Regions from separate parts of the Streptomyces sp. NPDC001678 genome, predicted to be linked through region 1. Evidence: predicted binding sites of a transcription regulator. Region 1 holds the regulator's gene; each other region holds the start of a gene.
What was found. The regulator HrcA, encoded in region 1, represses chaperone genes, less so after heat shock. The targets are predictions, from matches to a motif close to TTNGCACTCNGNNNNNCNGAGTGCNAA.
Positions count from the first base shown of each region.

Region 2: a site for HrcA is predicted at 7,711-7,737, ahead of groES (co-chaperone GroES). Genes of this name have one in related genera too.
Region 3: a site for HrcA is predicted at 7,884-7,910, ahead of groL (chaperonin GroEL). Genes of this name have one in related genera too.

Region 1 is NZ_JBIAUP010000001.1:718,553-728,961, reverse strand. Features, by position in the region: gene ACFYZR_RS03305 (AMP-dependent synthetase/ligase) at 1-1,253, shown strand, start outside; gene ACFYZR_RS03300 (SpoIIE family protein phosphatase) at 1,383-3,242, shown strand; gene hemW (radical SAM family heme chaperone HemW) at 3,297-4,529, shown strand; gene ACFYZR_RS03290 (Uma2 family endonuclease) at 4,633-5,199, shown strand; gene ACFYZR_RS03285 (DUF3097 domain-containing protein) at 5,196-6,026, opposite strand; gene ACFYZR_RS03280 (MBL fold metallo-hydrolase) at 6,075-6,818, opposite strand; gene hrcA (heat-inducible transcriptional repressor HrcA) at 7,051-8,067, shown strand; gene dnaJ (molecular chaperone DnaJ) at 8,068-9,204, shown strand; gene ACFYZR_RS03265 (nitronate monooxygenase) at 9,316-10,386, shown strand.
Region 2 is NZ_JBIAUP010000006.1:191,140-201,548, reverse strand. Features, by position in the region: gene guaB (IMP dehydrogenase) at 1-147, opposite strand, end outside; gene ACFYZR_RS15210 (sigma-70 family RNA polymerase sigma factor) at 326-901, opposite strand; gene ACFYZR_RS15205 (response regulator transcription factor) at 1,292-1,903, opposite strand; gene ACFYZR_RS15200 (WhiB family transcriptional regulator) at 2,310-2,636, shown strand; gene ACFYZR_RS15195 (LysR family transcriptional regulator) at 2,841-3,752, opposite strand; gene ACFYZR_RS15190 (MOSC domain-containing protein) at 3,858-4,622, shown strand; gene ACFYZR_RS15185 (SDR family NAD(P)-dependent oxidoreductase) at 4,619-5,392, shown strand; gene groL (chaperonin GroEL) at 5,502-7,124, opposite strand; gene groES (co-chaperone GroES) at 7,253-7,561, opposite strand; gene ACFYZR_RS15170 (polysaccharide deacetylase family protein) at 7,803-8,666, opposite strand; gene ACFYZR_RS15165 (methyltransferase domain-containing protein) at 8,754-9,956, shown strand; gene tsaD (tRNA (adenosine(37)-N6)-threonylcarbamoyltransferase complex transferase subunit TsaD) at 9,974-10,409, opposite strand, start outside.
Region 3 is NZ_JBIAUP010000002.1:158,536-168,944, forward strand. Features, by position in the region: gene ACFYZR_RS04235 (extracellular solute-binding protein) at 1-315, shown strand, start outside; gene ACFYZR_RS04240 (DUF3263 domain-containing protein) at 326-574, shown strand; gene otsB (trehalose-phosphatase) at 652-1,491, shown strand; gene ACFYZR_RS04250 (hypothetical protein) at 1,507-2,265, opposite strand; gene ACFYZR_RS04255 (trehalose-6-phosphate synthase) at 2,453-3,949, opposite strand; gene ACFYZR_RS04260 (glucosyl-3-phosphoglycerate synthase) at 4,051-4,998, opposite strand; SAM riboswitch class I at 5,174-5,316, shown strand; gene thrC (threonine synthase) at 5,334-6,629, shown strand; gene ACFYZR_RS04270 (MoaD/ThiS family protein) at 6,694-6,969, shown strand; gene ACFYZR_RS04275 (cold-shock protein) at 7,454-7,657, shown strand; gene groL (chaperonin GroEL) at 8,075-9,697, shown strand; gene ACFYZR_RS04285 (Uma2 family endonuclease) at 9,819-10,397, opposite strand.

The sequences.
Region 1 (10,409 bases):
GCCCCAAGGGCGTACGGCTGCGCCACGACGCCTGGTCGTACATGTCCCGCGCGATCCAGGCCACCGAGCTCGTCCGCCCCGACGACGTGCAGTACCTGTGGCTGCCGCTCGCCCACGTCTTCGGCAAGGTGCTCACCGCCGGGCACATCAGCGTCGGGCACATCACCGCCGTGGACGGCCGGGTCGACAAGATCATCGAGAATCTGCCCGTCGTCCGGCCCACCTATATGGCCGCCGTCCCCCGGATCTTCGAGAAGGTCTACAACGGGGTCGCGGCCAAGGCCCGTGAGGGCGGCGGCGCCAAGTACAAGATCTTCCGCTGGGCGGCCGAGGTCGCCCGCGAGTACGCCAAGGTCTCCCAGGACAACTACCGCCGCACCGGCAGCAAGGCCGTCCCCTTCGGGCTCACCGCCAAGCACCGGGTCGCCGACGCCCTCGTCTACGCCAAGATCCGCGACGCCTTCGGCGGCCGGCTGCGCGCCTGTGTCTCCGGCGCCTCCGCCCTCGCCCCCGACATCGGCTACTTCTTCGCCGGCGCCGGCATCCACATCCTGGAGGGCTACGGCCTGACCGAGACCAGCGCCGCCAACCTCGTCAACCCCGGCGAGGCCTACCGCACCGGCACGGTCGGCAAGCCCCTGCCCGGCACGGAGGTGCGCATCGCCGACGACGGCGAGATCCTGCTGCGCAGCCCCGGCGTGATGGAGGGCTACCACGGCCAGCCCGAGAAGACCGGCGAGGTCCTGGAGCCCGACGGCTGGTTCCACACCGGGGACATCGGCGAGCTCTCCCCGGACGGCTATCTGCGGATCACCGACCGGAAGAAGGACCTGATCAAGACATCGGGCGGCAAGTACATCGCCCCCGCCGAGATCGAGGGCCGCTTCAAGGCGGTGTGCCCCTACGTCTCCAACATCCTGGTGCACGGCGCCGACCGCAATTACTGCACCGCCCTCATCGCCCTGGACGGCCCGGCCCTGCTGGCCTGGGCCAAGGAGCAGGGCATGGAGGACCGCTCGTACGCGCAGGTGGTCGCCGCCGAGGAGACCGAGAAGCTCATCGGCGGCTATGTGCGGGAGCTCAACGAGGGGCTCCAGCGCTGGCAGACGATCAAGAAGTTCCGGCTGCTGCCCCGCGACCTCGACATCGAGCACGGCGAGCTGACCCCCAGCCTCAAGCTCAAGCGGCCGGTCGTCGAGCGCACGTACAAGGACCTGATCGAGGAGATGTACGCGGGCGCCAGGGAGAACTGACAGGCAGGAGCGAGGGGGAGACCCGAGCGGGGGCCGTGCGGCCGGGGTACTCCCATAGCGGTCACTTGCTCAACTCGGCGCACCTGAACACCGACAGTCTGTCAGTCTGTCGGTGGTGAAATCCGCACTATGCCGTATGCGGTCAGGAGCTCCACTGTGAGGACATCACCGAAGCCCCGGACGGACGGGCCGGTTCCGCGCACCCCGGCTCGTAGTCCCGACCCGCCGTCGTCCGGGCCGCCGTCGTCCGGGCCGCCCACGGCCCGTACCAGCCTGCCCGGCGACGCCCGCGCGCCCTCCGCCGCCCGGCGGTTCGTCCGCGGCGTGCTCGCCGGGTGGAACGCCCACGCCGTGGTCACCGACGACGCCACGCTGCTGGTCAGCGAGCTGGTGACCAACGCCGTGGTGCACGCCGGCACCTCGGTCGACCTCGAGTGCCGGCTCGACCCCGAGCGCGGCGGCAGCCTCGTCGTGGAGGTCACCGACCACCACCCCACCCGGGAGTTCCGCGCCCGCCCCCGCCAGGGCTGCGGGGACCGCGCCGACGGGCCCGCCCACAGCGGCCAGGGCCTGCGGCTCGTCGCCGAACTGGCCGAGACCTGGGGCACCGCCTACCGCCGCACCGACAAGACTGTCTGGTTCCACCTCCCCACCAGCCCAAGGGACCCCACGGGTCCCGCGTACGCCGTCGACCAGACCCTCCTCGGCGACCTCCGGGTCGCCGAGATCCTCGCCCCCGGCACCCCCTGCGAACCACCCGTCCGCGGCGACAGCGGCCCCCACCGCGCCCTGTCCTTCCTCGCCGAGGCCTCCGAACTGCTCTCCGGCCAGTTCGACGAGGACACCGTCGCCTCCCTCGCCACCCAGCTCGCCGTCCCCCGCCTCGCCGACTGGTGCGCCGTCTGGCTCGACGCCGAGCCCACCCCCGGCGGCCTCCGCCCCGCCCCGCGCCTCTCCCGCGTCTGGCACGCCCGCGAGAGCTGCGTCGAACCCCTCCGGACCGCCCTCCAGCGCACCCCGCCCGCCCTCGCCGCCGGCGGCCGCGCCGAACCCTGGCCGCACACCTACGGCCCCGCCGGGGGCTCGGCCCTGGCCTGCCGGCTGGTCGCGGGCGGCCGGGGCGTCGGCACCCTCCTGCTCGGCCGCTCCGGGCCCACTGCCCTGAGCGGCGACGTCGTGTCCCTCACCGAGGACTTCGCCCGCCGCCTCGCCCTGTCCCTCGCCTCCGCCCGCAAATACACCCGCCAGGCCACCATCAGCCACATCCTCCAGCGCGGGCTGCTCCCGCGCCGCGTCGCCGAGATCCCCGGCATCGACAAGGCCGTCGTCTACGAACCCCGCGGCGACACGGCCGCCGGCGGCGACTTCTACGACGTCTTCGCGGCCGGCCGCGGCCGCTGGTGCTTCGCCCTCGGCGACGTCTGCGGCAGCGGCCCCGAGGCCGCCGTGACCACCGGCCTCGTCCGCCCCTGGCTGCGGCTTCTCGGCAAGGAGGGGTACGGCGTCGGCGACGTCCTCACCCGGCTCAACCGGATGCTCGGCGAGGAGGCGGCCGAAGCGGAGACCGCCGCCACGGGGCCGCGCTTCCTGTCCCTCCTCTACGGCGAGCTCGCGCCCCACCGCGAGGGAGTCCGCTGCACCCTCGCCAGCGCCGGCCACCCGCTGCCGCTGCTCCTGCGCCCCGACGGGTCGGTGCGCAGCGTGGCGGCGCCGCAGATGCTCCTGGGCGTCGTCGACGACGTCGGCTACGGCAGCCAGACCTTCGACCTGGCGCACGGCGACACCCTGCTGTGCGTCACCGACGGCGTCACCGAGCGCAAGGCCGGCAACCGCCTCTTCGACGACGGCGACGGCCTCGCCGCCGCCCTCGCGGGCTGCGCGGGCCTCACGGCCGAGGGCGTCGCCGGGCGCATCCGCCACGCCGTCCACGGCTTCGCGCCGACCCCGCCGGACGACGATCTGGCGTTGCTGGTGCTCAGGGCGGAATGACCATCGGAACGATCAAGGGATGGGAACGGCGCGGCATGCCGGACAATGGACGGTATGCCTTCCGTACTGCCCGATGGTGAGCCCATGCCCGAGGACGGGGCACTGCCCCGCCACGCCCTCGACGGCTCCGGGCAGCGGCCCCTCGGCTTCTACCTCCACGTCCCGTACTGCGCCACCCGCTGCGGCTACTGCGACTTCAACACCTACACCGCGAACGAGCTGCGCGGCTCCGGCGGCGCCCTCGCCTCCCGTGACAACTACGCGGAGACGGTCGCCGAGGAGATCCGGCTGGCCCGCAAGGTGCTCGGCGACGACCCCCGCCCGGTCGAGACGGTCTTCGTCGGCGGCGGCACCCCGACCCTGCTCCCGGCCGCCGACCTGGGCCGGATGCTCGCCGCCATCCGCGACGAGTTCGGGCTGGCGCCCGGCGCCGAGGTCACCACGGAGGCCAACCCCGAGTCCGTCGACCCCCGCTATCTGGAGGAGCTGCGGGCCGCCGGCTTCAACCGCGTCTCCTTCGGCATGCAGAGCGCCCGGCAGCACGTCCTGAAGATCCTCGACCGTACGCATACCCCGGGCCGCCCGGAGGCCTGTGTGGCCGAGGCACGCGCGGCGGGCTTCGAGCACGTCAACCTCGACCTGATCTACGGCACGCCGGGGGAGAGCGACGACGACTGGCGCGCCTCCCTGGACGCGGTCATCGGCGCGGGCCCCGACCACGTCTCGGCCTACGCCCTGATCGTCGAGGAGGGCACGCAGCTCGCCCGCCGCATCCGGCGCGGTGAGGTCCCCATGACCGATGACGACGTCCACGCCGACCGCTATCTGATCGCCGAGGAGGCGCTCTCGGCGGCGGGATTCTCCTGGTACGAGGTCTCGAACTGGGCGACGGACGAGGCGGGCCGCTGCCGCCACAACGAGCTCTACTGGCGCGGCGCGGACTGGTGGGGCGCGGGCCCCGGCGCGCACTCCCATGTGGGGGGCGTGCGGTGGTGGAACGTCAAGCACCCCGGCGCGTATGCGCAGGCGCTGGCCGAGGGGAGGTCGCCGGGGGCGGGCCGGGAGCTCCTCTCCGAGGAGGACCGGCGGGTCGAGCGGATCCTGCTGGAGCTGCGGCTGGAGGAGGGGTGCCCGCTGTCACTCCTGCGCCCTGCCGGCGCGGCGGCGGCCGCGCGGGCGCTCGCGGACGGGCTGCTGCGGCCTGCCGCCTATGAGCAGGGCCGGGCGGCCCTGACGCTGCGGGGGCGGCTGCTGGCGGACGCGGTGGTCCGAGACCTGGTGGACTGATTACCTGTTCGGGTGAACTGATGCGCAAGAGCTTGGTGCCTGCCTACCCTCACTCCATAGGCTGCCGCTAGAACGCATGCGGCAGATGTGGAGGACCACGGAGATGACCGCTGTGGACGAGCGACTGATCGAACTCATCGACGAGCACCCCGAGGTGTTCGAGCGCTACAAGATCGAGCTTCTCCGGGGGGAAATCGTGATGATGGCGGGGCCCGACATGGTCCACAACATGATCGTCCTGTCGGTCCTGAAGCAGATTCCCGATGATCGTTGGTGGCCGCTCCAGACCCAGGACATCGCCATCCCGGGCGAGGACAGCGAGCCGCAGCCGGACCTGCTGGTGATGGAGCAGGGCGCGTTCGAGGGCCCCGGGCGGCTGGTTCCCGCCGCAGCCGCCACGCTGCTCCTCGAAGTCGTCTCGAAGACCAGCGCCCTGCGGGACTACAAGACCAAGCGCTCGGTCTACGCGGCTGGGCAGGTGCCCGCTTACCTGATCGTCGACCCCTTCGCCGCCAAGTGCGTCCTGCTCACGGAGCCGGTCGGCGCGGGTGAAGGGGCCGATTACGCGGTGGAGCGAACCACCAAGTTCGGCGACCCGGTGCCTCTCGACATGCTGGGCGTCACGCTGGACACGTCGGGATTCAGGACCCTCCCCGGCACCCCCCGCTAACCCCCCACCGTCACGAAGTCGATCAGCTCCTCCACCCGCCCCAGGAGCGCCGGCTCCAGGTCCTTGTAGCTCCGCACGCCGGAAAGGATCCGCTGCCACGCCGCCCCCGTGTTCGCCGGCCACCCCAGCGCCCGGCACACCCCCGTCTTCCAGTCCTCCCCCCGCGGCACGGACGGCCACCCCGGGATGCCCACCGACGCGGGCTTCACCGCCTCCCAGACGTCCACGTACGGGTGACCCACGACCAGCACGTGCTCGTACGCGCCCGTCACCTCCGCCGCGATCCGTGACTCCTTCGAGCCCGGCACCAGGTGGTCGACCAGGACGCCGAGCCGGGCGTCCGGGCCGGGGGCGAAGGAGCGGACGATCGACGGGAGGTCGTCGACGCCCTCCAGGTACTCGACGACCACGCCCTCGATGCGCAGGTCGTCGCCCCACACCCGCTCCACGAGCTCCGCGTCGTGCCGGCCCTCGACGTAGATGCGGCCCGCGCGGGCGACCCGGGCGCGGGCGCCGGGGACGGCGAGGGAGCCGGAGGCGGTACGGGCCGGGGAGGCCGCGGGAGCCGCCACCGGGCGGACGAGGGTGACGACGCGGCCGTCCAGCAGGAACCCGCGCGGCTCCATCGGGAACACCCGGCACTTGCCGAAGCGGTCCTCCAGCGTCACCGTCGGCCCCTGGGCCGTCTTCTCGCAGCGGATCACCGCCCCGCAGAAACCGGTCGTGACCTCCTCGACCACGAGATCCGGATCGGCCGGGACCTCGGGCACGGGGGCGGACCGCTTCCACGGCGGAGTGAGATCAGGGCTGTACCGCTTGCTCCACATGCGGGCCATTCTGGTTCAAGATCCACACCACGGAGATCCGCACCACGGTCACGACACGCCGAAGCGCTCCGCCAGCGCGTCGCGCTGCGCCCGTACGAACGCCGCGTCCACCACCGCGCCGTGTCCCGGCACGTACAGCGCGTCGTCCCCGCCGAGGGACAGCAGCCGGTCCAGGGCCGCCGGCCAGGCGTGCGGGAGGGCGTCCGGCCCCGCCTGCGGTTCGCCGGACTCCTCGACGACGTCACCGCAGAAGACGACCTCGCGTTCCCCCGCGACCAGCGCGGCCAGGTCGTGCGCCGTGTGCCCGGGGCCGATGTTGGCCAGCAGCACCCGCCGCCCACCGCCGAGGTCGACCGTGACCTCCCCGGACACCGGGTGGTGGGGGATGACGAGGAGGTCCACGGCCTCGGCCGCGGTGTCGGGGTCCATGCCGTGCCGGACCGCGTCGTGCCGCAGCTCCTCCCCCTCCCGCTCCATCAGCCCGGCGGCGCCCACCGCCGCGTACACCTGGACGCCGGAGAACGCCGCCGTGCCCAGGACATGGTCGAAATGGGGGTGGGTGAGTGCGATGTGCGTCACGGGGAGCCCGAAGAGCTCCTGCACCTCGCGGCGGATCTCCACCCCCTCGTGGAGCGACGAACCCGTGTCGACGACGAGCACGCCGTCCGTCCCCGCGATCGCCCCGACGGTCGCGTCCCAGCCCGGCAACCTGCGGCGTACGACCCCGGGCGCGAGCCGTTCCCAGTGCTCCCCACCGGCGTGCGCGGTGCCGGCATCCCCTTGCGTCTGCATACCGCGACGCTAGCGGCAGAGCGGTACGGTTGCCTGCTGCGGCCCGGCCGCGGGCTCGCGGCGAGGACGGCCCTTGCCCTTGCCGTGGGGCCCGGCCGTACACTGGCTGGAGGGATCTGGCACTCGTGACCATTGAGTGCCAGGGGTGAAGACCCTGTGAGACCCGGTAAGAAACCGTAGAACCCGTACGGTCGTACGACGGCTGGACCACTGGACTGGAGGTGCGCGCGAGATGCTGAGCGAACGCAGGCTCGAGGTATTGCGCGCGATCGTCCAGGACTATGTCGGCACCGAGGAGCCCGTCGGCTCCAAGGCGCTCACCGAGCGGCACAAGCTGGGCGTCTCCCCGGCGACGGTGCGCAACGACATGGCCGCGCTCGAGGAGGAGGGCTTCATCGCCCAGCCTCACACGAGCGCCGGCCGGATCCCGACCGACAAGGGCTACCGCCTCTTCGTCGACAGGCTCGCGGGCGTCAAGCCCCTGTCGACGCCCGAGCGGCGCGCCATCCAGAACTTCCTGGACGGCGCCGTCGATCTGGACGACGTGGTGGCCCGTACCGTCCGGCTGCTGGCGCAGCTGACGCGTCAGGTCGCCGTGGTGCAGTACCCCTCGCTGACCCGTTCGACGGTTCGTCATGTGGAGCTGCTCTCCCTGGCCCCGGCCCGGGTGATGCTCGTCCTGATCACCGACACCGGGCGGGTCGAGCAGCGGATGGTCGACTGCCCGGCGCCGGTCGGTGAGAACGCGCTGGCGGATCTGCGCGCGCGGCTGAACAGCCGCGTCGTGGGCCGCCGGTTCACGGATGTGCCGCAGCTGGTGCAGGACCTCCCCGAGTCCTTCGAGAAGGATGATCGCGGAACCGTTTCCACAGTCCTCTCGACCCTGCTGGAGACGCTGGTCGAGGAGACCGAGGAGCGGTTGATGATCGGCGGTACCGCCAATCTCACTCGTTTCGGTCATGACTTCCCGCTGACGATCCGGCCCGTGCTGGAGGCGCTGGAGGAGCAGGTCGTGCTGCTCAAGCTGCTCGGCGAGGCCAAGGGCTCGGAGATGACCGTCCGCATCGGTCACGAGAACGCCCATGAGGGGCTGAACTCCACATCCGTCGTCGCTGTCGGCTACGGTTCGGGCGGCGAGGCCGTCGCCAAACTCGGCGTGGTCGGACCGACCCGCATGGACTACCCCGGAACGATGGGAGCGGTACGCGCAGTGGCACGTTACGTCGGACAGATCCTGGCGGAGTCGTAAGTGGCCACGGATTACTACGCGGTCCTGGGCGTCAGGCGCGACGCCTCCGCAGACGAGATCAAGAAGGCCTTCCGCCGTCTCGCGCGCGAGCTCCACCCGGACGTCAATCCGGACCCGAAGACCCAGGAGCGGTTCAAGGAGATCAACGCCGCTTACGAGGTCCTCTCCGACCCGCAGAAGAAGCAGGTCTACGACCTCGGCGGCGACCCCCTGTCCTCCTCGGGCGGCGCGGGTGCCGGCGGTGGCTTCGGCGCGGGCTTCGGCAACTTCTCCGACATCATGGACGCCTTCTTCGGCCAGGCATCGCAGCGCGGTCCGCGCTCGCGCACCCGCCGCGGCCAGGACGCCATGATCCGGCTGGAAGTCAGCCTGAACGAGGCGGCCTTCGGCACCACCAAGGACATCCAGGTCGACACCGCCGTCGTCTGCACCACGTGCAGCGGCGAGGGCGCGGCCCCGGGCACGTCCGCGCAGACCTGTGACATGTGCCGCGGCCGCGGCGAGGTCTCCCAGGTCACCCGGTCCTTCCTGGGCCAGGTCATGACGTCCCGCCCCTGCCCCCAGTGCCAGGGCTTCGGCACGGTCGTGCCGACCCCGTGCCCGGAGTGCGCCGGCGACGGCCGCATCCGGTCCCGGCGGAACCTGACCGTGAAGATCCCCGCCGGTGTCGACAACGGCACCCGGATCCAGCTCGCGGGCGAGGGCGAGGTCGGCCCCGGCGGCGGCCCGGCCGGCGACCTCTACGTGGAGATCCACGAGAAGCCCCACCCGGTCTTCCAGCGCCGCGGCGACGATCTCCACTGCACGGTCACCATCCCGATGACGGCGGCCGCGCTCGGCACGAAGGTGCCGCTGGAGACCCTGGACGGCGTCGAGGAGATCGACATCCGCCCGGGCACCCAGTCCGGCCAGTCGATCCCGCTGCACCAGCGCGGCGTCACCCACCTGCGCGGCGGCGGCCGCGGTGACCTCGTCGTCCACGTCGAGGTGACCACGCCGACCAAGCTGGACCCGCAGCAGGAGGAACTGCTGCGCCAGCTCGCCAAGATGCGGGGCGAGGAGCGCCCGACGGGCGAGTTCAAGCCGGGGCAGCAGGGGCTGTTCTCGCGGCTGAAGGACGCGTTCAACGGCCGTTAGTCGAAGTCTCGTCCTCAAACGCCGGACGGGCTGAATTCAGCCCCTCCGGCGTTTGAGGAGCGGGGTCCGGGGCGGAGCCCCGGGTTACGTCACTTGTGACACGATGTGCTCATGGCCCCGTTGAACGGACTGTTCGAGCACCCGATCGTGCAGGCCCCCATGGCCGGCGGTGTCTCCACTCCCGCCCTCGCCGCCGCCGTCTGCGACGCCGGCGGCCTCGGCTTCCTCGCCGCCGGCTACAAGACCCCCGCGGCGATGTACGAGGAGATCAAGCAGCTCCGCGCCCGTACGGCCCGCCCCTTCGGCGTGAACCTCTTCATGCCCCAGCCGCCCGCCGCCGACCCCGCGGCGATCGAGGTCTACGCCGAGCAGCTGGCCGGCGAGTCCACCTGGTACCGGACCCCGCTGGGCGAGACCGACCAGGGCTCCGACGACGGCTACGAGGCCAAGCTCGCCGTCCTCCTCGACGACCCCGTCCCCGTCGTCTCCTTCACTTTCGGGTGTCCCGACCGCACGGCCGTGGACGCCCTCGCCCGAGTCGGCACCGTGACCGTGGTGACCGTGACCTCCGTCGCCGAGGCGCTGGCCGCGCGGGAGGCGGGCGCCGACGCGCTCTGCGTCCAGGGCATAGAGGCCGGCGGCCACCAGGGCACCCACCACGACGATCCGCACGCCGACGGCGCGGGCGCCGGGGTCGGCCTGCTGGCGCTCGTGGCCGAGGTCCGGGAGGCCGTCCCGCTGCCCGTCGTCGCGGCCGGCGGACTGATGCGCGGCGCCCAGGTGGCGGCCGTCCTCGCGGCGGGCGCGAGCGCCGCCCAGCTCGGCACGGCCTTCCTCCCCTGCCCGGAGTCCGGGGCCCACGAGCTGCACAAGCGCGCCCTGACCGATCCGCTGTTCGTCCGCACCGAGCTCACCCGGGCCTTCTCCGGCCGCCCCGCCCGCGGCCTGGTGAACCGTTTCCTTCGGGAGCACGGCCCCTACGCCCCGGCCGCCTACCCCCAGATCCACTACCTGACCTCCGGCCTGCGCAAGGCGGCGGCCGCCGCCGGCGACCCCCAGGGCATGAACCTGTGGGCCGGCCAGGGCCACCGCCTGGCGCGGGAGCTCCCCGCCGGCGACCTGGTGCGGCTCCTGACGGCCGAACTGGACGCGGCCCGCACGACATTGAGCGCGCGGACGTGACCGGAGCAGTGGTGGACACGAGT
Region 2 (10,409 bases), on a different contig from region 1:
GTTCACCCGTACGTTGCGCGAGACCCGGGAGGCGGTGCTCACGCCGTTCGGCAGGACCTCGGAGGCGCCCGGCAGCAGCAGGACGTCGTCATATGTCAGACCGAGCATCGCGAATTTCCCGGGCATTCCGTCGACGTTGTCAGTCATGACACCTTCCCAAATGGTCTTGCCCCAGCGAGGACTACCATGCTAACGGCCGTGGCGGGTGTCCCATTCCACGAGCTCTGAGGCTCACGTCACTTGGATGTTCCTATAAAAGGACCGCCGGTCGGCGCGTCCGTGCGGTGTGCGCGTCCCGGTGGGCCGGGACGCGCACACCCCGCGCTCACTGTTCCGCGAGCGCCCTGAGCCTGCTGAGCGCGCGGTGCTGGGCGACCCGGACGGCGCCGGGTGACATTCCCAGCATCTGTCCGGTCTCCTCGGCCGTCAGCCCGACGGCGACGCGCAGCAGCACGAGCTCGCGCTGGTTCTCCGGAAGGTTGGCGAGCAGCTTCTTCGCCCACTCGGCATCGCTGCTGAGCAGCGCCCGCTCCTCGGGCCCGAGCGAGTCGTCGGGCTGTTCCGGCATCTCGTCGGAGGGCACGGCCGTGCTGCCCGGGTGGCGCATGGCGGCGCGCTGGAGATCGGCGACCTTGTGCGCGGCGATGGCCACGACGAAGGCCTCGAAGGGGCGCCCCGTGTCGCGGTAGCGCGGCAGGGCGCACAGAACGGCGAGACAGACCTCCTGGGCGAGGTCGTCCACGAAATGGCGGGCGTCGCCCGGCAGCCGCGACAGGCGCGTACGGCAGTAGCGCAGGGCGAGGGGGTGCACCAGGGCGAGCAGATCGTGGGTGGCCTGCCGGTCGCCCTCCACCGCGCGGGCGACGAGCGCGCCAATGGCGGTGGTGTCGTCGTCGCGCATCGGTCCATGGTGCCCCGGCGCCGGATTCTCCGTGGCACCGCCCTCGTGGTTGTGCATCGAACCGTTACGCGTCGGTGTCCTCGCACTCACGTCTAGCGCCTCCCCCTTTCGGGTATGCCCGCCCCAGCACTCACGACTCCACCGATAGCTTGCACCCGTGCCAGAGGGCACGTGGCAGGGCTTGTCCGTCATGAGGTCTCTTCTGGCCGAGCGAGAAACCTCGGCCTCCGCCGGGGAGGAGTCACACCTCAAGGATGCGGCATCCCTCGAGCTTTCGGCGTCGGGCCGGCGACGCGACGAGGTCGCGGTGCGCACCACGGGGGTCGCGGTGGGCACCACCCGCCCGGGTGGCGCGCACCGCGACCTCGAGACGCTGCGCGCCACACCGCCTCAGCGGACCAGGCCCCAGCGGAAGCCGAGGGCCACCGCGTGCGCCCGGTCCGAGGCGCCGAGCTTCTTGAACAGCCGCCGCGCGTGGGTCTTCACCGTGTCCTCGGAGAGGAAGAGCTCCCGGCCGATCTCCGCGTTGGAGCGGCCGTGGCTCATCCCCTCCAGCACCTGGATCTCCCGCGCGGTGAGCGTGGGCGCGGCGCCCATCTCCGCCGAGCGCAGCCGCCGGGGGGCGAGCCGCCAGGTCGGGTCGGCGAGCGCCTGGGTCACGGTGGCGCGCAGCTCGGCGCGCGAGGCGTCCTTGTGGAGATAGCCGCGCGCCCCGGCGGCGACCGCGAGCGCGACCCCGTCGAGGTCCTCGGCGACCGTGAGCATGATGATGCGGGCGCCGGGGTCGGCGGAGAGCAGCCGGCGCACGGTCTCCACACCACCGAGTCCGGGCATGCGTACGTCCATCAGAATGAGGTCCGAACGATCGGCGCCCCAGCGGCGGAGGACTTCCTCGCCGTTGGCCGCCGTCGTCACGCGCTCGACGCCGGGCACGGTCGCCACCGCGCGACGGAGCGCTTCTCGGGCAAGCGGGGAGTCGTCGCAGACGAGGACGGATGTCATGGCCGCCCTCCGCAGCTGATGCGCGTCACCTTGAGCCTCCAGAGGCTGGTACTGGTCGTCACCTTGTGCGGTCGACGGCACCCGGGCCCTGCCACCCGCCCGACTGCTTCACGCGTCAACCGCCTCCGCACTCTCAACGACGGTCACCCGAAAGAGTTACGGGCTTGGTCGGCCGTGTTCGGCACTCTACGTGAGGGCGCGGACACGGAGCAGGGCGCACGGGGGGCGCCCGGCTCACCAGCCAAGCTATGCACCATTTGCCCAGTCGGACCCGTATTTCTTCCCATTTGCTGGTAACTGTGGCTAGATTCGCAATGAGTCATATTTTCATCTGCTCACACGACAGTCACGACGGATGTACGGACACGGGCACTGCATCGGACAGATCGTTTCGAGGGGATAAGCAATGGCAGATTTCTCCCGCCTTCCCGGTCCCAACGCCGACCTGTGGGACTGGCAGCTCCTGGCGGCGTGCCGAGGGGTCGACAGCTCGTTGTTCTTCCACCCCGAGGGCGAGCGCGGCGCGGCGCGCAGCGCCCGTGAGACCTCCGCGAAGGAGGTGTGCATGCGCTGCCCTGTACGCGCCGAGTGCGCGGCGCACGCGCTGGCGGTGCGGGAGCCTTATGGCGTCTGGGGCGGCCTGACCGAGGACGAGCGCGAGGAGCTCATGGGGCGCGCGAGGCACCGGCCCATCTCGGCGAGCGGCGCGGGCGCCGGCGCGATGACCGCGTGAGCGCCTGCGGCTGCGCTTCCACTGACGACCGCGCCCCCGTACGCCCCTGCACGCCCGGCCGTCGCCGCATTGGTGGGCGCTCCCGCGCCGACCGACAGCGTGTTCCGGCCGGTCCCACGCCCGCGCCCACGGACGGGACCGCGCCCGTACACCCGTCGCCCCGCTTCGGGCCGTGCCCTCGCGGCAGGCGCCCGGTGCCGGCGCTCAGCGGGTCGCGGCCGCCGCGAGGCGGTTCAGCATGGCCCCGACCGCCGGCACCCTGGCCAGGTCCGGGAGGGTGAGGGCGACGATCTCCCGTTGCACGACCGGCTCCACCGGCACCGTCCGCGCCCCCTTGGGCCGTACCGACTCCAGCGCCAGCTCGGGCATGACCGCGACCCCGAGCCCCGCCCCGACCAGGCCGAAGACCGCCGGGTAGTCGTCCGTCGCGAAGTCGATGCGCGGGGTGAAGCCCGCGCTCTCGCACACCTCCACCAGATGCCGCCGGCAGCGCGGGCAGCCCGCGATCCACGGCTCGTCCTCCAGCTCGGCGATCCCGATCCGCTCCGCCCCGGCCAGCCGGTGCCCCTCGGGCACCACACCGATGAGGCGGTCGGTCAGCAGCGGCCGGACGACCAGGTCGTCCCACTCCGCGCCGGCCGCCGGGTCCGCGCCGCGCACCTCGGGGTAGCGGAAGGCGAGCGCGATCTCGCAGTCGCCCTCGCGCAGCATCTCCACCGAGCGCGGCGGCTCCGCCTCGACGAGGGAGATCTGGGTGCCCGGGTGGGCGGCGCGCATCTCCGCGAGCGCGCTCGGCACGAGCGTGGAGCTGCCACTGGGGAAGGACACCAGCCGCACCCGGCCGGCGCGCAGCCCGGCGATGGCGGCGATCTCCTCCTCGGCGGCGGTCAGCCCGGCCAGGATTCCCGTGGCGTGGCGCACCAGGGCCTCGCCCGCCTCGGTCAGCCGCATCTCCCGGCCCGTACGGACCAGCAGCGGCGTGCGCGCGGACTGCTCCAGGGCCTTCATCTGCTGACTGACGGCGGGCTGGGTGCAGCCGAGCTCCCGGGCCGCGGCCGAGAACGAACCGGTGGCGGCCACCGCGCGCAGCACCCTCAGATGACGTGCCTCGATCATAGAACCGAGCATAAGGCCACCTTGGGGTTGGCGTGAAATATTCACTCGCCGCTTTGAGCGTGTGCCTCTTAGGCTTGATCCATGGATCGCGCCACGGCTTCCCCCATGCGTCTGCTCTCCCTCAACGTCGGCCGGGCCCGGACCTCGGGCGATCGCCCGGGCCACGAGGGCGCCTTCGCCGACGGGCTGGCGAGCGGCATCGACAAGCGCCCCGTCCCCGGCCCGGTCGCCGTGGCCGCCCCCGGCCCGAAGGGCACCGCGGGCAGCGGCCTCGCGGGCGACGCGGTGGTCTCCCTGCGCCACCACGGCGGGAACGACCAGGCGGTCTACGCCTTCGCCCGGGAGGACCTCGACGACTGGGAGCGGGCGCTGGGCCGCCCGCTGCCCCACGGCGCCTTCGGGGAGAACCTCACCACCCTCGGGGTCGACGTCAACGGCGCGCGCATCGGAGAGCGTTGGCGCATAGGTACGGATCTGCTGCTGGAGGTCACCTCTCCGCGCATCCCCTGCCGGGTCTTCGCCGACTGGCTGGGCGAGTCGGGCTGGATCCGCCGCTTCACCCAGGAAGCCGCGCCCGGGGCGTATCTGCGTGTCATCCAACCCGGTGAGATCCGCGCGGGCGACCCCATCACCGTCGTCCACCGCCCCGCGCACGAGGTGACCGTCTCCTACGCCTTCCGCGCGCTGACGACCGATCAGCCGCTGCGGGCCGGTCTCCTCGCGGCGGGCGACGCGCTCCACCCCGAGCTGCTGGAGAAAGCCCTGGCGTACAGAGAGCGTCAGAATCGCGCCACCGGGCGTCCGAAGACGCGGCCGGAGGCAGGAGAGGGCAGCCGGGAGGGTGTGCCGAGCACTAACGTTCCCGTATGACGACTGCACTGATCACGGGAGCCACCGCGGGCATCGGCGCGGCCTTCGCCCGGCGGCTGGCGGCCGACGGACACAATCTGGTCATCGTGGCCCGCGACGAGAAGCGGCTGAGCGAACAGGCGACGGAGCTCCATGACCGCCACCGCGTGGAGGTGGAGGTGCTCCGCGCCGACCTGTCGCGGGAGGAGGACATCGCGGCGGTCGAGGCCCGGCTCTCTGATCGCAAGAACCCGGTCGACCTGCTGGTCAACAACGCGGGCTTCGGCAACAAGGGCCGTTACCTCGAGGTCGCGATGGCCGACGAGCTGACGATGCTCAAGGTGCACTGCGAGGCGGTGCTGCGGCTGACCTCGGCCGCGGCGGCCGGCATGCGGGAGCGCAGACGCGGCGGTGTGGTCAACGTGGCCTCGGTCGCCGCGTTCGTCCCCCGGGGGACATACGGGGCGAGCAAGGCGTGGGTGGTGCAGTTCACCCAGGGCGCCGCGCGGGATCTGGCGGGCAGCGGGGTGCGGATGATGGCGCTCTGCCCCGGCTTCGTCCGGACGGAGTTCCACCAGCGGGCCGGCATGGGCACGGACAACGTGCCCGGCTGGATGTGGCTGGACGCCGACAAGCTGGTCGACGCGGCGCTGAAGGACCTCGCCCGCGGCAAGGCGCTGTCCATCCCCGACCCGCGCTACAAGGCGCTGACCGGTCTGCTGAAGCTGGCCCCCCGCCGCGCGGTCTCGCGTGCCGGCGCGACGACGGGCCGCCGCTACGGGCCCAACTGACGGCGCCGTACCCGACGACGCCGTACCCGACGGAAACGGACCGGGGCCCGGCCTCCCCACGAGGGAAGCCGGGCCCCGGCCGTATCACCCGAACGGGCGAAGGGTTGTGTCAGTGGGCGTGGCCGTGACCGTGACCGGCCTCGGCGGGCTCCTCTTCCTTCTTCTCGACGACCAGGGTCTCGGTCGTGAGCAGCAGGGAGGCGATGGACGCGGCGTTCTCCAGGGCGGAGCGGGTGACCTTGACCGGGTCGATGACGCCGGCCTTCACCAGGTCGCCGTACTCGCCGGTCGCGGCGTTGAAGCCCTGGCCCGCCTCGAGCTCCGCCACCTTGGAGGTGATGACGTAGCCCTCGAGGCCGGCGTTCTCGGCGATCCAGCGCAGCGGCTCGACGGCGGCGCGGCGGACGACGGAGACACCGGTGGCCTCGTCGCCGTCCTTGCCCAGGTTGCCCTCGAGGACCTTGACGGCGTGGACCAGAGCGGAGCCACCACCGGAGACGATGCCCTCCTCGACCGCGGCGCGGGTCGCGGAGATGGCGTCCTCCAGACGGTGCTTGCGCTCCTTGAGCTCGACCTCGGTGGCCGCGCCCACACGGATGACGCAGACGCCACCGGCGAGCTTGGCGAGGCGCTCCTGGAGCTTCTCGCGGTCCCAGTCCGAGTCGGTGGACTCGATCTCGGCCTTGATCTGGGCGACGCGGCCCTGGACGTCACCGGCGTTGCCGCCACCGTCGACGATGGTGGTGTCGTCCTTGGTGATGGTCACGCGGCGGGCGGTGCCCAGCACGTCCAGACCGGCCTGGTCGAGCTTGAGGCCGACCTCCTCGGCGATGACGGTGGCACCGGTGAGGGTGGCCATGTCGCCCAGCATCGCCTTGCGGCGGTCGCCGAAGCCCGGGGCCTTGACGGCCACGGCGTTGAAGGTGCCACGGATCTTGTTGACGACCAGGGTCGACAGGGCCTCGCCCTCGACGTCCTCGGCGATGATCAGCAGCGGCTTGGAGCCACCCGCCTGGATGATCTTCTCCAGCAGCGGGAGGAGGTCCTGGATGGAGGAGATCTTGCCCTGGTGGATCAGGATGTACGGGTCGTCGAGGACGGCCTCCATACGCTCCTGGTCGGTGACCATGTACGGCGAGAGGTAACCCTTGTCGAAGGCCATGCCCTCGGTGAAGTCGAGCTCCAGGCCGAAGGTGTTGGACTCCTCGACGGTGATGACACCGTCCTTGCCGACCTTGTCCATGGCCTCGGCGATCAGCTCGCCGACCTGCTTGTCCTGCGCGGACAGCGCGGCGACGGCGGCGATGTCGGCCTTGTCCTCGATCGGACGGGCGGTGGCCAGGAGCTCCTCGGAGACGGCCTTGACGGCGGCGTCGATGCCCTTCTTCAGGGAGGCCGGGGAGGCGCCGGCGGCGACGTTGCGCAGACCCTCGCGGACCAGCGCCTGGGCCAGCACGGTGGCGGTGGTGGTGCCGTCACCCGCGATGTCGTTGGTCTTGGTCGCCACCTCCTTGACGAGCTGGGCGCCCAGGTTCTCGTACGCGTCGTCGAGCTCGACCTCGCGGGCGATGGTGACACCGTCGTTGGTGATGGTGGGGGCGCCGAACTTCTTGTCGATGACGACGTTGCGGCCCTTGGGGCCGATCGTCACCTTCACGGTGTCGGCAAGCTTGTTGACGCCGCGCTCAAGGGCGCGACGGGCGTCCTCGTCGAACTTCAGGGTCTTGGCCATGGGGTACGTATCCTTCGCCGGGTCTCAAAACGAACCGCGCCCCCGGCGCCCGGCTGTGCAGGCACGGGAACCAGGGGCGCTGTTCACAAGCTGTTCAAGCTTCGAAGGCTCACTGAGCCTCGGGTGAACTACTTCTCGATGATCGCGAGCACGTCGCGAGCCGAGAGGACGAGGTACTCGTCACCGTTGTACTTCACCTCGGTGCCGCCGTACTTGCTGTAGAGCACGACGTCGCCGACCTTCACGTCGAGCGGCAGGCGCTCGCCGTTCTCGAAGCGGCCCGGGCCCACGGCCAGGACAGCGCCCTCCTGGGGCTTCTCCTTGGCGGTGTCCGGAATGACCAGGCCGGAGGCCGTGGTCTGCTCGGCGTCGAGCGGCTGGACCACGATGCGGTCCTCGAGCGGCTTGATGGCAACCTTGGAGCTGGCGGTCGTCACGATCCGACCTCCCCCTTCGGAGATCTCACGGGGTTAACTGTCTGAGGTGGCGACCAGGAGGCCCGTCGTCGCGGGTGCCGGAACCTGCCCGTCGCTGTGTTTGGCACTCACCGGTGGAGAGTGCCAACGGAGCCGAGACTATGACGCGGTTAGCACTCGGTCAAGCGGAGTGCCAATTCGGCGTGCGGCGAGCTTTGATCTACCCCGTGGGCGGGGGCGTACTCCTGAGCCCTCCGAGTCCTCACAGATAGTCCTCCAGGCGGGCCACCGTGAAGCCCTGCGCCTGGATGCTGCGCAGCATGTTGGTCACCATCCTGGTCATCGTGGTGCCCTTGAGCTCCTGGGGCCCGCGGAAGTGGGCCAGGACGATGTCGCCGGGCCGGAGCCCGCCGCCCTCCGCGTAGCGCATGTCGTTGATCTGCATCGTCGCCTCCCACAGCACGACCGCGCGCACCCCGCAGCCGGCCGCGGCGGTGAGCGTGGCGTCGTTGTAGTTGCCGTAGGGCGGGCGGAAGAGGGCCGGGCGGCCGCCGAGCCGCTTCGCCAGGGCGTCCTGCTGCCCGCAGATCTCGCGCTTCTGCGCCTCGGCGGAGAGGGTGCGCAGATTGGGGTGGGAGAGGGTGTGGTTGTCGATGCCGTTGCCGAGGGCCCGGAGCTTCTCGAAGTAGCCGTAGCCCGCGCCCGCGCGGGCGATGTCGTCCGTCAGGAACATCGTGAACGGCACCTTGAGGTCCGCCGCCATCCTCAGGAACTCCGGGTCCTTCTCGGCCCCGTCGTCGAAGGTCACGAAGACGACCTTGTCCCGGGTGGGCACGCGCCGGATCACCTGCGGCGTCGCGCCCGGCTTGAACCCGTCGGTGAGCTTCTTCGCGGGCGGGGCCGGGGGCGCGGCCAGCGGCTTGTCCAGGCCCCAGCGGCGGTACGCGTCGGGGGCCGCCGGGGAGGCGGGGGCGGAGGAGGGCGCGGCGGGCGTCCCGGCCGCCCTGTGCGGCTTCTCCGGGCCGCCGGAGGAGGAGCCGGAGCATCCGGCGAGGACGCCGGTCAGCAGCAGTGCGGCGGAGGCGAGGGCGGCGGCGCGTATTCGGCCGGAAACAGACGGGCTCACATACACGATTCTTGTTCACTCGTTCGAGTACCGCACGGGCCCCCTCACCCTCCTCCGGCTGCCCGCGCCACGAGAGGTGGCGGGAGAATGAGACACGTGCCCGCACCGAACGCCCCCGCCACCGATGCCTTCGTCGCCCTCCTGACCGACGAGGGCCGCGCCCTCCTCGACGAGCTGCGCGACTTCGACCCCGCCCAGGAGCTCGCCACGGCGACCCGGCTGCGCCGCGACCACCCCGCCGAGCTGGTGTCGGCGGCCCTCGGACAGGCCCGGCTGCGGCAGCGCGCGGTCGCCAAGTTCGGCGCCGAGGACGCGTACCGCATGTTCTTCACCCCGAACGGCGTCGAGCAGGCCACGCGGTCGAGTGTGGCCGTCTACCGGGCACAGCGTTTCTCCGCACTCGGCGTGCGCCGCCTCGCTGATCTGTGCTGTGGCATCGGCGGCGACGCGATCGCGCTGGCCCGCGCCGGCATCGAGGTGCTGGCCGTCGACCGCGACCCGCTGACCTGCGAGGTCGCCCGCGCCAACGCGGCCGCGCTGGGCCTGTCCGAGCTGATCGAGGTGCGCTGCGCCGATGTCGCGGAGGTCGACACGTCCTCGTACGACGCCGTCTTCGTCGACCCCGCGCGGCGCGGCGGCCGGGGCCGGATCTTCGACCCGGAGGCGTACTCGCCCCCGCTGTCCTGGGCGATCGAGGCGGCCCGTACGGCCCCGCACGCGGCCCTGAAGATCGCCCCGGGGGTGCCCCACGAGGCGGTCCCCGAGGACGCGGAGGCCGAGTGGATCTCGGACGGCGGCGATGTGAAGGAGGCCGTGCTGTGGTTCGGCACGGACCCCGCCGCGCGGCGGGCGACCCTGCTGCCGGGCGGCGCGTCCCTGGTGGGCCGGGGTCTGCCGGACCCGGCCGTCCGGCCCGTGGGCCGCTACCTCTACGAACCCGACGGCGCGGTCATCCGCGCCCACCTGGTGGCGGAGGCCGCGGCGGAGCTGGAGGACGGCGGGCTGATCGACGAGACGATCGCGTATGTGACGAGCGACGGGCTGCGGGATTCCGCCTACGCGGCCGCGTACGAGATCACGGACGTGCTGCCGTTCAACCTGAAGAAGCTCAAGGCGATCGTGCGGGAGCGCGGCATCGGGGTCGCCGTCATCAAGAAGCGGGGCTCGGCGGTGGAGCCGGAGGAGCTGCGCAAGAAGCTCAAGCTCTCCGGCCCCCACTCGTGCGTCATCGTGCTGACGCGGGTGGCGGGCGCGCCGGCCATGCTGCTGGGGCGGCCGGCCCGGGCGTGACCCGGACCGGCGGACCCTCACTCGTAGAGGTTCTGCTTGCTCAGCTCGTGCACGTGGTCGTGGTCGTGCGCGTGGCCGTGGTCATGACCGTGACCGTGCTCATGGTCGTCCCCATGAGCACCCGGCACGTGCGTCTCCGTCACCGGCAGCGACGAGTCCGCCGACAGGTCCCACGACGAGGCCGCGCGGCCCCGGGCGACCATCTCGGCGCCCAGCGCCGCCACCATCGCGCCGTTGTCGGTGCACAGCTTCGGGCGCGGCACGCGCAGGGTGATGCCCGCGTCCTCGCAGCGGCGCGCGGCCATGGCGCGCAGGCGGGTGTTGGCGGCGACGCCGCCGCCGATCATCAGGTGGTCCACGCCGTGGTCCTTGCAGGCGCGGACGGCCTTGCGGGTCAGGACGTCGACGACCGCCTCCTGGAAGGAGGCCGCGACGTCCGCGACCGGCACGTGC
Region 3 (10,409 bases), on a different contig from region 1:
CAGCTGGGCACCCTGCTCGACTTCGTCTTCAGCAAGGACAACGTGCTGAGCTTCGTCGGCCAGTACGAGCTGCTGCCCGTGACGGAGTCCGCCTCCGCGGCGATGCAGAGCGACCGCCGCTACGAGACCCTCTGGCCGTTCCTCTCCCAGCTCCAGAACGCCGACTTCTACCCCGCCGACAAGACCTCCTGGGCCAAGGTCAGCGCCACGATCAAGGAGAAGATCGGCTCGGTCGTGCAGAAGGGCGGCGACCCGGCCGCCGTGCTCGGCGAGATCCAGCGCGAGGCGGAGGCCGCGGAGCTCGCGGGCCGTTAGATTGCACGGCATGAGTGACGACCGGGACGACCAGGGCGGGCTGTCCGAGCGCGATCTCGCCGTGCTCGCCCTGGAACGGATGTCCTGGCCCGGGCCGGGCGCCAAGGAGCGGGCCGTGCGCGAGCGCCTCGGCATCACGCCCACCCGCTACTACCAGCTGCTGGGCGTCCTCATCGACGACCCGCGCGCCCTCGCCCACGACCCCGTCACGGTCAACCGGCTGCGGCGGCTGCGGGACGAGCGGCGCGGGCGCCGCTGAGCGGACGGGTATACGGGGCCGGTATACGTCCGTACAACCGCCCACCCCGTCGCGGGCGCCCCGGTAGGGTCGCCCGTATGGGCAGCCACCCCCTCCCGGAACCCGTGACCGAGGCCGGCCGTGACGGCCTGGCCGCACTGCTCGCGCGGCCCGAACGCGCGGTCGTCGCCCTCGACTTCGACGGCACGCTCGCGCCGATCGTGCCCGACCCCGAACGGTCCCGCGCCCACCCCGGCGCCGTGCCCGCCCTCGCCCGGCTCGCCCCCCACCTGGGGTCGGTGGCCGTGGTGACCGGCCGCGCGGCCGGGGTCGCCGTGCGCTACGGCGGCTTCGCCGGCGTCCCCGGGCTGGAGCACCTGGTGGTGCTCGGCCACTACGGCGCCGAGCGCTGGGACGCCGTCACCGGCACCGTCCACGCCCCCGCCCCGCACCCCGGTGTCGCCGCCGTGCAGGCGGAACTCCCCGGCGTACTGGACGAATCGGGCGCCTGGCGGGGCACCTGGGTCGAGGACAAGGGACGTGCCATCGCCGTCCACACCCGCCGCGCCGACGACCCCCAGGCCGCCTACGACGCCCTGCGCGCCCCGCTCGCCGCCCTCGCCGAGCGCCACGGCCTGATCGTCGAACCCGGCCGGCTGGTGCTGGAGCTGCGGCCGCCGGGCATGGACAAGGGCGTGGCCCTCGCCGAGTACGTCCGCGAGACCGGCGCCTCCGCCGTCCTCTACGCCGGTGACGACCTCGGCGATCTCGCCGCCTTCGCGGCGGTCGAGAAGCTGCGCACCGAGGGGGTGCCGGGCACCCTGGTGTGCAGCGGCAGCGCCGAGGTCACCGTGCTCGCCGAGCGGGCGGACCTCGTGGTGGACGGGCCGGCGGGGGTGGTGGAGCTGCTGGCCGGGCTGGCCGAGCGGCTCGGGTGAGCCCCCGCCGCGCGTCTACTCGCCGTCCTCCGCCTTGGGGTCCTTCGCCGCCGGCTTCTCGTTCGTGAGCCCCAGGGTGGACAGCGCGGTCGTCCAGTCCTTGGCGATCGCCCGCTGGGCCTTCACCAGCTCGGTCTTCCCCGAGCAGATCGCCGCCTTGAGCTTGCTCTCGACCACGTCCTTCGGGTTGTTCGGCCCGGCTCCCGCCTTGTGGCCGGGGGAGGGCGGCTGGACCCACAGATTGCGCGGGTCGTTGGGGTCGCCGCCGAGCTGGAGGCTGATGAGGTGGTCGTACTCGGCGTCCTTCAGCGGCCCCTTGTAGCCGTACGAGGCCGCGTTCGCGGTCTTCTCCCGGCCGGTGATGTTCGTGCCGGGACGGATGTCGGCCGTGTAGCCACTGCGGCAGATGGTGGTCTTGAGGGTCGCCTGGGTGACCTTGGGATTGGTGGCGCCCGGGGTGCACTTGGGGTCGGGCAGCGGCTCCTTGGCGGCGGTGTAGCGGTAGGAGCACGTACCGGGCGGGGGCTGGTTCTGGACGGTGTACGAGCCCTGGGGGCCCTGGCCGGCCGGGATCGCGGCGGCGTCACCCCCGGACGAGGGCGAGGAGGAAGACGAGGACGAGGACGGGGACGGGGTGCCCGACGGGCCGGCCTTCGCCGCCTTGGATCCGGCGTCCTTGCCGCTGTCGGAGTCCGAGGAACAGCCGGTGGCGGTAACGGCTATGAGCGTGGTGGCGGCCGCCGCGAGGGCGGCCCAGCGCTGAGCGTTCGGCATGGAGCCATGGCTACCCGCCCACCGGGGGATGGGTACCGGGTGGCGGAAGCGTCGGCCCGCACGGGCGGGTCCGGCGAACGCGCCGTGCACTCCGGCGCCCCGTAGGGGCGCGGGGCAGTGTCGATATGCGGCTACCGCCGCGTGGGCGCGACCAGCCCCCACCGGCCCGCGGCGATCGAACCGGCCCTCAACGGAGCGCCAGCAACTGCTCCGTGAACCACCGCGCCGGCGGCAACCGCGTCGCCGCCGCGGCCAGCCGCTTCGCCCGCTCCGCGCGCTCGCCCGGGTCCATCAGCAGGGCCAGGTGGAGGGCGCGCGCCGTCGCCTCGACGTCGTACGGATTGACGACGATCGCCTCCTCGGCCAGCTCCGCCGCCGCCCCCGCCTCGCGGGACAGCACAAGGACGCAGCCGTGGTCGGAGACCGCCGGGACCTCCTTGGCCACCAGGTTCATCCCGTCGCGGATCGGGTTGACCAGCGCCACGTCCGCCATCCGGTAGGCGGCCAGGGAACGGGCGAAGTCGTCCTTCACATGGAGGATCACCGGCTGCCAGTCCGCCGTGCCGAAGGCGGCGTTGATCGACTCCGCGACGCGCTCCACCTCGGCGGTGTAGTCGCGGTAGACCTTCAGGTCCTGCCGGGAGGGGTAGGCGAAGGCGATGTGCACCACCTTGCCCCGCCAGTGCGGCCGCTCCTCCAGCAGCCGGCGGTAGGCGAGGAGGCCGCGCACGATGTTCTTGGACAGCTCCGTGCGGTCGACCCGCAGGATCGTCCGGCGCCCCGGGCCGACCTGCTCCCGCAGGGCCGCCAGCCGCTCCTCCACGTCCGGCCGGTGCGCGCGCTCGCGCAGGAAGTCCGCGTCCGCGCCGAGCGCGTGCACGCCCAGCCGCGTCGTACGGCCCGCGAAGCGGACCGCCGCCGCCGTCCCGTCCTCCTCCCGGATCACCTCGGCCCCCAGGACGTCAGCGCAGCACGCGGCGAACGCCTCCGCCCAGCGCCGGGTCAGGAACGCCGCCCGGTCCCCGCCGAGGACGCCGCGCAGCACCTGCTCGGCGATGTCGTCCGGCAGCAGCCGGTAGTAGTCCGGCGGGGCCCACGGGGTGTGGGAGAAGTGGCCGATGCGCAGATCGGGGCGGCGGGTCCGGAGCAGCCCGGGGACGAGGGTGAGGTGGTAGTCCTGGACGAGCACGACGGCGCCCTCCGCCGCCTCCTCGGCGATCGCGTCCGCGAAGGCGGTGTTGTAGGCCTCGTAGGCCGCCCACCGCTCCCGGAACTCCTTGTCGAACACCGGCTCCAGCGGGGTCTGCCAGAGCATGTGATGGGCGAACCACAGCACGGAGTTGGCCACGCCGTTGTACGCGGCGGAGAACGTCCCGGCCGGGATGTCCAGCATCCGCACCCGCAGCCCGCCCGTGTCGGCCGGGTCGAGTCTTCGGCCCGCGCGCCCCGCCGCCAGCCGGTCGCCCTCGCCCAGCGCCGCACATACCCACACCGCCGCCGCGCCCTGGGGATCCCGCCCGATCTCGCTCAGCCCGGACACCAGCCCGCCGCCGCCCCGGCCCGCCGCCAGCGAGCCGTCCTCGCGCAGCGCGTACGAGACGGGCCCCCGGTTGGACGCCACGACGATGGGTGCGGCGGCCACCGGGGAGGCTTCCGGGGCGGACGGGGGATGCTCAGCGACCATGTCGCCAGCCTTGCCGCCCGGCGAACCGCTCAAACGTACGCACGGCCCGTCGGGTGGCACACGGGAACGTCCCGTTCCTTTCGCTGCGCGTCTCCCGGCGGCTATGCCGCGCGCCGCTGCGCGTACTCCGGTATCTCCGCCATCGGTGGCCGCTCCTCCGTGTCCACCGCGTACGTCCGCGGCACGAACCCCTCCGCCGTGCGCTCGAACTGGGTGAGCTCCGGGCGCACCAGATGGCCCCGGGCCAGCCGCAGCTGCGCCGTGCGGTAGATCGTCGCGGCCATCCGGCCCAGCGCCCGGCCGTCCTGGTGGCGGTGCTTGCGCACGCCCACGTCGACCTGCGCCAGCGCGTCCAGGCCCACCGTGTGCAGCGCGTCCACGAGCAGGCCCAGCTCCACGCCGTAGCCCACGGGGAACGGCAGCCGCTCCAGCAGCGAGCGGCGGGCCGCGTACTCGCCGCCCAGCGGCTGGACGAAGCCCGCGAGCTGCGGCCAGTGGAGGTTCAGCAGCGGGCGCGCCACCAGCTCGGTGACCCGGCCGCCCTGCCCCGCGACCTCGCCCAGTGGGCGGTCGTACATCGCCTTGACGAACCCCACCTCGGGATCGGTCAGCAGCGGGCCGACGATCCCCGAGACGAAGGTGCCGGAGAAGTCCTTCAGGTCGGCGTCGACGAAGCAGACGACGTCGCCCGTCGTCACCAGCAGGGACCGCCACAGCACCTCGCCCTTGCCGGGCAGCGCGGGCAGTCGCGGCAGGATCTCGTCCCGGTGCACGACGCGCGCGCCGGCCGCCGCGGCGACCTCGGCGGTGCGGTCCGTGGAACCGGAGTCCAGCACCACCAGCTCGTCCACCAGGGGAACGGATTCGCTCATGAGCTCCCGGCGGATCGTCGCCACGATCTCCCCGACCGTCGCCTCCTCGTTCAGCGCCGGCAGCACCACGCTGACCGTGGTGCCCGTGTCCCCCTTCGCGGCCAGCAGCTGGTCGAGCGGACGGTCTGCGGCGGACCAGGACCGCCGGGCGAGCCAGCGTTCCACCTCTTCCAGCACGTGCGTGACTCCTCGGTGTTGATCGTTGTCGCTGATCTTCGTTGTGACGCATCTCGCGGTGCGGACGGCCCTCTCAAGCGGCCATCCCTTCCGTTACAGTCTTGAACAACGCGGACGGCCGTCCTATGTCGGGGGTCGTCACGCGCACAAACGCCCGGGTCCGCCCGGGCCATACCGCTCATCCAGAGGGGCAGAGGGACACGGCCCGTTGAAGCCCCGGCAACCCTCCAGCCGGTCTCGGTCATCAGACGCGAGGCTCCCGGCGGGGAAGGTGCCAATTCCGTCTCGTGGCGACGTTCGCCGCGAGGAAGATGAGGAGAAAGGGCCTCGCCTCCATGGCTGTCCAAGCCGTTGAAAGTCGTACCTCCGTACCCTCGGCCGCTTCCGCCGCATCCTCTTTCGGCCCCGCCGTCGCGCTCTCCTGCCGCGAGTGCGGCGAGCGCTTCCCGCTCGGTCCCTCCTTCGCCTGCGTGGGCTGCTTCGGCCCCCTTGAAGTGGCCTATGAGCTCCCGGCCGGCGACCCCGAGGCGCTGCGCCGCCGTATCGAGGCCGGACCCGCGAACATCTGGCGCTACGCCCCGTTGCTGCCCGTACCCGCCGACGTCGCGGACCGGCCGAACCTCAACCCCGGCTTCACCAAGCTCGTCAAGGCCGACAATCTCGCCCGCGAGCTGGGCGTCACCGGTGGGCTGTACGTCAAGGACGACTCCGGCAACCCCACGCACTCCTTCAAGGACCGCGTCGTCGCCATCGCCGTCGAGGCGGCGCGCGCCTTCGGCTTCACCACCCTCTCGTGCTCCTCGACGGGGAACCTGGCGGGAGCGGTGGGCGCCGCGGCGGCGCGCGCGGGCCTGCGGTCGTGTGTCTTCATCCCGCACGACCTGGAGACCGGCAAGGTCGTGATGGCCGCTGTCTACGGTGGCGAGCTGGTGGGCATCGAGGGCACGTACGACGACGTCAACCGCTTCTGCAGCGAGCTCATCGGCGACCCGCGCGGCGAGGGCTGGGGTTTCGTCAACGTCAATCTGCGGCCCTACTACGGGGAGGGCTCCAAGACCCTCGCGTACGAGATCTGCGAGCAGCTGGGCTGGCGGCTGCCGGACCAGATCGTGGTGCCGGTCGCCTCGGGGTCGCAGCTGACGAAGATCGACAAGGGGCTGAAGGAGCTCATCGCGCTGGGGCTGGTCGAGGACCGCCCGTACCGGATCTTCGGCGCCCAGGCCGAGGGGTGCGCGCCGGTCTCGCGCGCCTTCAAGGACGGGCACGAGGTGGTGCGGCCGGTGAAGCCGGACACCATCGCGAAGTCCCTGGCCATCGGCAACCCCGCCGACGGGCCGTACGTCCTCGACATCGCCCGGCGCACGGGCGGGGCCGTGGAGGACGTGGACGACGAGCGGATCGTCGAGGCGATCCGGCTGCTGGCCCGTACGGAGGGGATCTTCGCGGAGACGGCGGGCGGGGTGACGGTCGGGGTGACCCGGAAGCTGCTGGAGGACGGGCGGCTGGATCCGTCGCTGACCACCGTCGTGCTCAATACGGGCGACGGCCTCAAGACGCTGGACGCGGTGGCGGCGGGGCCGACGGCGACGATTCCGCCTTCGCTCGACGCGTTCCGGGCGGCGGGGCTGTAGCGGGTCCGTAAACGCGCTGCGACCGTTTCCCTTTCACCGGCCTCTTAAACCAAAAGGTGACCCCATGAGCGTCAACGTCCGAATCCCCACCATCCTTCGCACCTACACCGCCGGTAAGGCGGAAGTCCCCGCCGAGGGGGCCACTCTCGCCGAAGTGATCGCCTCCCTGGAGAAGAACCACCCCGGAATCGCCGCGCGCGTTCTCGACGAGGACGGAAAGCTGCGCCGTTTCGTCAATGTGTACGTCAATGACGACGACGTACGGTTCGAGGGCGGCCTGGCGGCGGCCACGCCGGACGGCGCGGGAGTATCGATCATTCCGGCGGTCGCCGGCGGCTGACCGAGGGCGCCCGGGCCCGGGCGCCCTGGGCCGGGGCCGTGTCGGCTCCCGGCTGCCGGACCCTTGGCCCGACCCTTTCAAAGCGTTCCTGCGGAATTCACCGGAATCACCCCGCCCGTAAAACGGACGGGGTGATTCCGTCTGTTGAAGCGCGATACAGTTGGGGCGTTCCCCCTCCGGTGTCACTGCCGAACGCATATGAGAACCCGTCAAGTTGTGCCCACAACATGTGCACGAATTGCCGGGTTGGTTGCGTTATGCCCGGCCCGGCTTGCCCGAGAAGCTGGCGAAATCGGCAGTAATGACCGATCGGCCACGCCCGGAATTCTCGTCCGACTGACCTGTTGCAGACGGCATCCGTGCAGATACATTCAGCGGCGGTCGACGCGTTCCGGCGCACACCCCCATCCTGTCTGGGGGTGAGGTCTGACCCGGGTCCGCGAGGTGCGGTCCTGCGCAAGGGCCAGTAATAGGGGAGTTAGGCATGGCTCAGGGCACCGTCAAGTGGTTCAACGCGGAGAAGGGGTACGGCTTCATCGCGGTCGACGGTGGTGCGGATGTTTTCGTCCACTACAGCGCGATCCAGATGGACGGCTACCGCACCCTCGAGGAGGGGCAGCGGGTCGAGTTCGAGATCTCGCAGGGCCAGAAGGGGCCGCAGGCGGACATGGTCAAGGTGACCGCCTGACCGGCGCGCATCGACCACCGGCTCACTCAGCTCGCCGAGGGGCCCGCGTCTCCATGACGCGGGCCCCTCGTGTGTTCTCGTGCGTTCCCGTGTGTTCTCGCGCGTCCGTGCCACGCCCATGTGTGGGTTCCCCCGGCGCGGGGCAGGTTGGTGTGAGGCGCTTGCGCCCCCTGTTGTCTCCGAGGGGGCGCCCTTTGCCGCCTGGGGTGGGATACACCGTGGACCGCTTGCACTCGGGTGGGTCGAGTGCTAATCATTGGGCTTAGCACTCTCCGAGTGAGAGTGACAGATTTGGACCGTCGGTGAGGTCGGCGAGCCAAGCGGGGCAAGGAACCGCAGGGCACGCAGGCCGTCCGTCGCGGGCGCCAGCGCGGTCCGGAGCAGTCTCTCCACCCCGTCCTGGGAGGACCACTTCACATGGCCAAGATCATCGCGTTCGACGAGGAGGCACGGCGCGGTCTCGAGCGCGGGATGAACCAGCTCGCCGACGCCGTCAAGGTCACCCTCGGCCCCAAGGGCCGGAACGTCGTCCTCGAGAAGAAGTGGGGCGCCCCCACGATCACCAACGATGGTGTGTCCATCGCCAAGGAGATCGAGCTCGAGGACCCGTACGAGAAGATCGGCGCCGAGCTGGTCAAGGAGGTCGCGAAGAAGACGGACGACGTCGCCGGTGACGGCACGACGACCGCGACCGTCCTCGCCCAGGCGCTGGTCCGCGAGGGTCTGCGCAACGTGGCCGCCGGTGCCAACCCGATGGCCCTGAAGCGCGGTATCGAGAAGGCCGTCGAGGCCGTCTCCGCCGCCCTGCTCGAGCAGGCCAAGGACGTGGAGACCAAGGAGCAGATCGCCTCCACCGCCTCCATCTCCGCCGCCGACACCCAGATCGGCGAGCTCATCGCCGAGGCCATGGACAAGGTCGGCAAGGAAGGCGTCATCACCGTCGAGGAGTCCCAGACCTTCGGTCTGGAGCTGGAGCTCACCGAGGGTATGCGCTTCGACAAGGGCTACATCTCGGCGTACTTCGCCACCGACATGGAGCGTATGGAGGCCTCGCTGGAGGACCCGTACATCCTGATCGTCAACTCGAAGGTCAGCTCGGTCAAGGACCTGCTGCCGCTCCTCGAGAAGGTCATGCAGTCCGGCAAGCCGCTGCTGATCATCGCCGAGGACGTCGAGGGCGAGGCCCTGTCGACCCTGGTCGTCAACAAGATCCGCGGCACCTTCAAGTCCGTCGCCGTCAAGGCCCCGGGCTTCGGCGACCGCCGCAAGGCCATGCTGGGCGACATCGCCATCCTCACCGGTGGCACGGTCATCTCCGAGGAGGTCGGCCTCAAGCTGGAGAACGCCGGTCTCGACCTGCTCGGCCGCGCCCGCAAGGTCGTCATCACCAAGGACGAGACGACCATCGTCGACGGTGCCGGTGACAGCGACCAGGTCCAGGGCCGCGTCAACCAGATCCGCGCCGAGATCGAGAACAGCGACTCGGACTACGACCGCGAGAAGCTCCAGGAGCGCCTGGCGAAGCTGGCCGGCGGCGTGGCCGTCATCAAGGCCGGCGCCGCCACCGAGGTGGAGCTCAAGGAGCGCAAGCACCGCATCGAGGACGCCGTCCGCAACGCCAAGGCCGCCGTCGAGGAGGGCATCGTCGCCGGTGGTGGCGTGGCCCTGCTCCAGGCTTCCTCGGTCTTCGAGAAGCTCGAGCTCGAGGGCGACGAGGCCACCGGTGCCGCCGCTGTGAAGCTGGCCCTGGAGGCCCCGCTGAAGCAGATCTCCGTGAACGCCGGCCTCGAGGGTGGCGTCATCGTGGAGAAGGTGCGCAACCTGACCCCGGGCCACGGCCTCAACGCCGCCACGGGCGAGTACGTCGACATGATCGCCGAGGGCATCATCGACCCGGCGAAGGTCACCCGCTCCGCCCTCCAGAACGCCGCGTCCATCGCCGCGCTGTTCCTGACCACCGAGGCCGTCATCGCCGACAAGCCGGAGAAGGCCGCCGCGGCCGCTCCGGGCGGCATGCCGGGCGGTGACATGGACTTCTGATCGACCTGACAGGTTGATCGACCGTCCTGCGGTTCACCGGGGCGGCACCCTCCTCACGGGGGGTGCCGCCCCGGTGGCGTTCTACGGGGCGGCACCCCGGACGCCCCCGCCCAGGGCGCCGTCAGCGGCTCTGGCGCACCAGGGCCCCCGGGTCGAGCTTGACCGGGAACGGCTTCTCGACCAGCGTCGTACGCCCGGCCTGGGCCACGGTCCGCTCCACATAGCGGCCGTTCTCCAGTTCCGAGACGATCAGCGCCGGCACGGGCTCCAGCTCCAGCCGCCACAGGTGCTCGATACCGGCCTCCGCGTAGTACGGCGGCTTGAGCAGGCGGTCGGTGCGGCGGCCCGACGACGACGGCGAGACGATCTCCACCACGAGCAGCACGGTCTCGGCGTCGTAGGTCACGGGGTCCTCGGCGGCAGCGGCGGCATCGACCACCGCGATGTCCGGGATGAAGAGCCCGTCGGGCAGCACCACATTGACCGCCTCCAGCACCTCGACCGGGGCCTCCGCCGCCTCGGCGGCGGCTTCCAGCAGGTGCCACAGGCGGGAAGAAGCCCGCTGGTGCTTGGTTCCCGGAGCCGGTGACATCAAGAGTGCTTCCCCCATCAATTCGCGACGCTCACCACGGTCCTCCCCCAGAGCCAGGACCTCCTCTATCGTCCAGGGCCCGTAGTGGGGATCGTGTGCAACGCTCATCACGCCACCTCC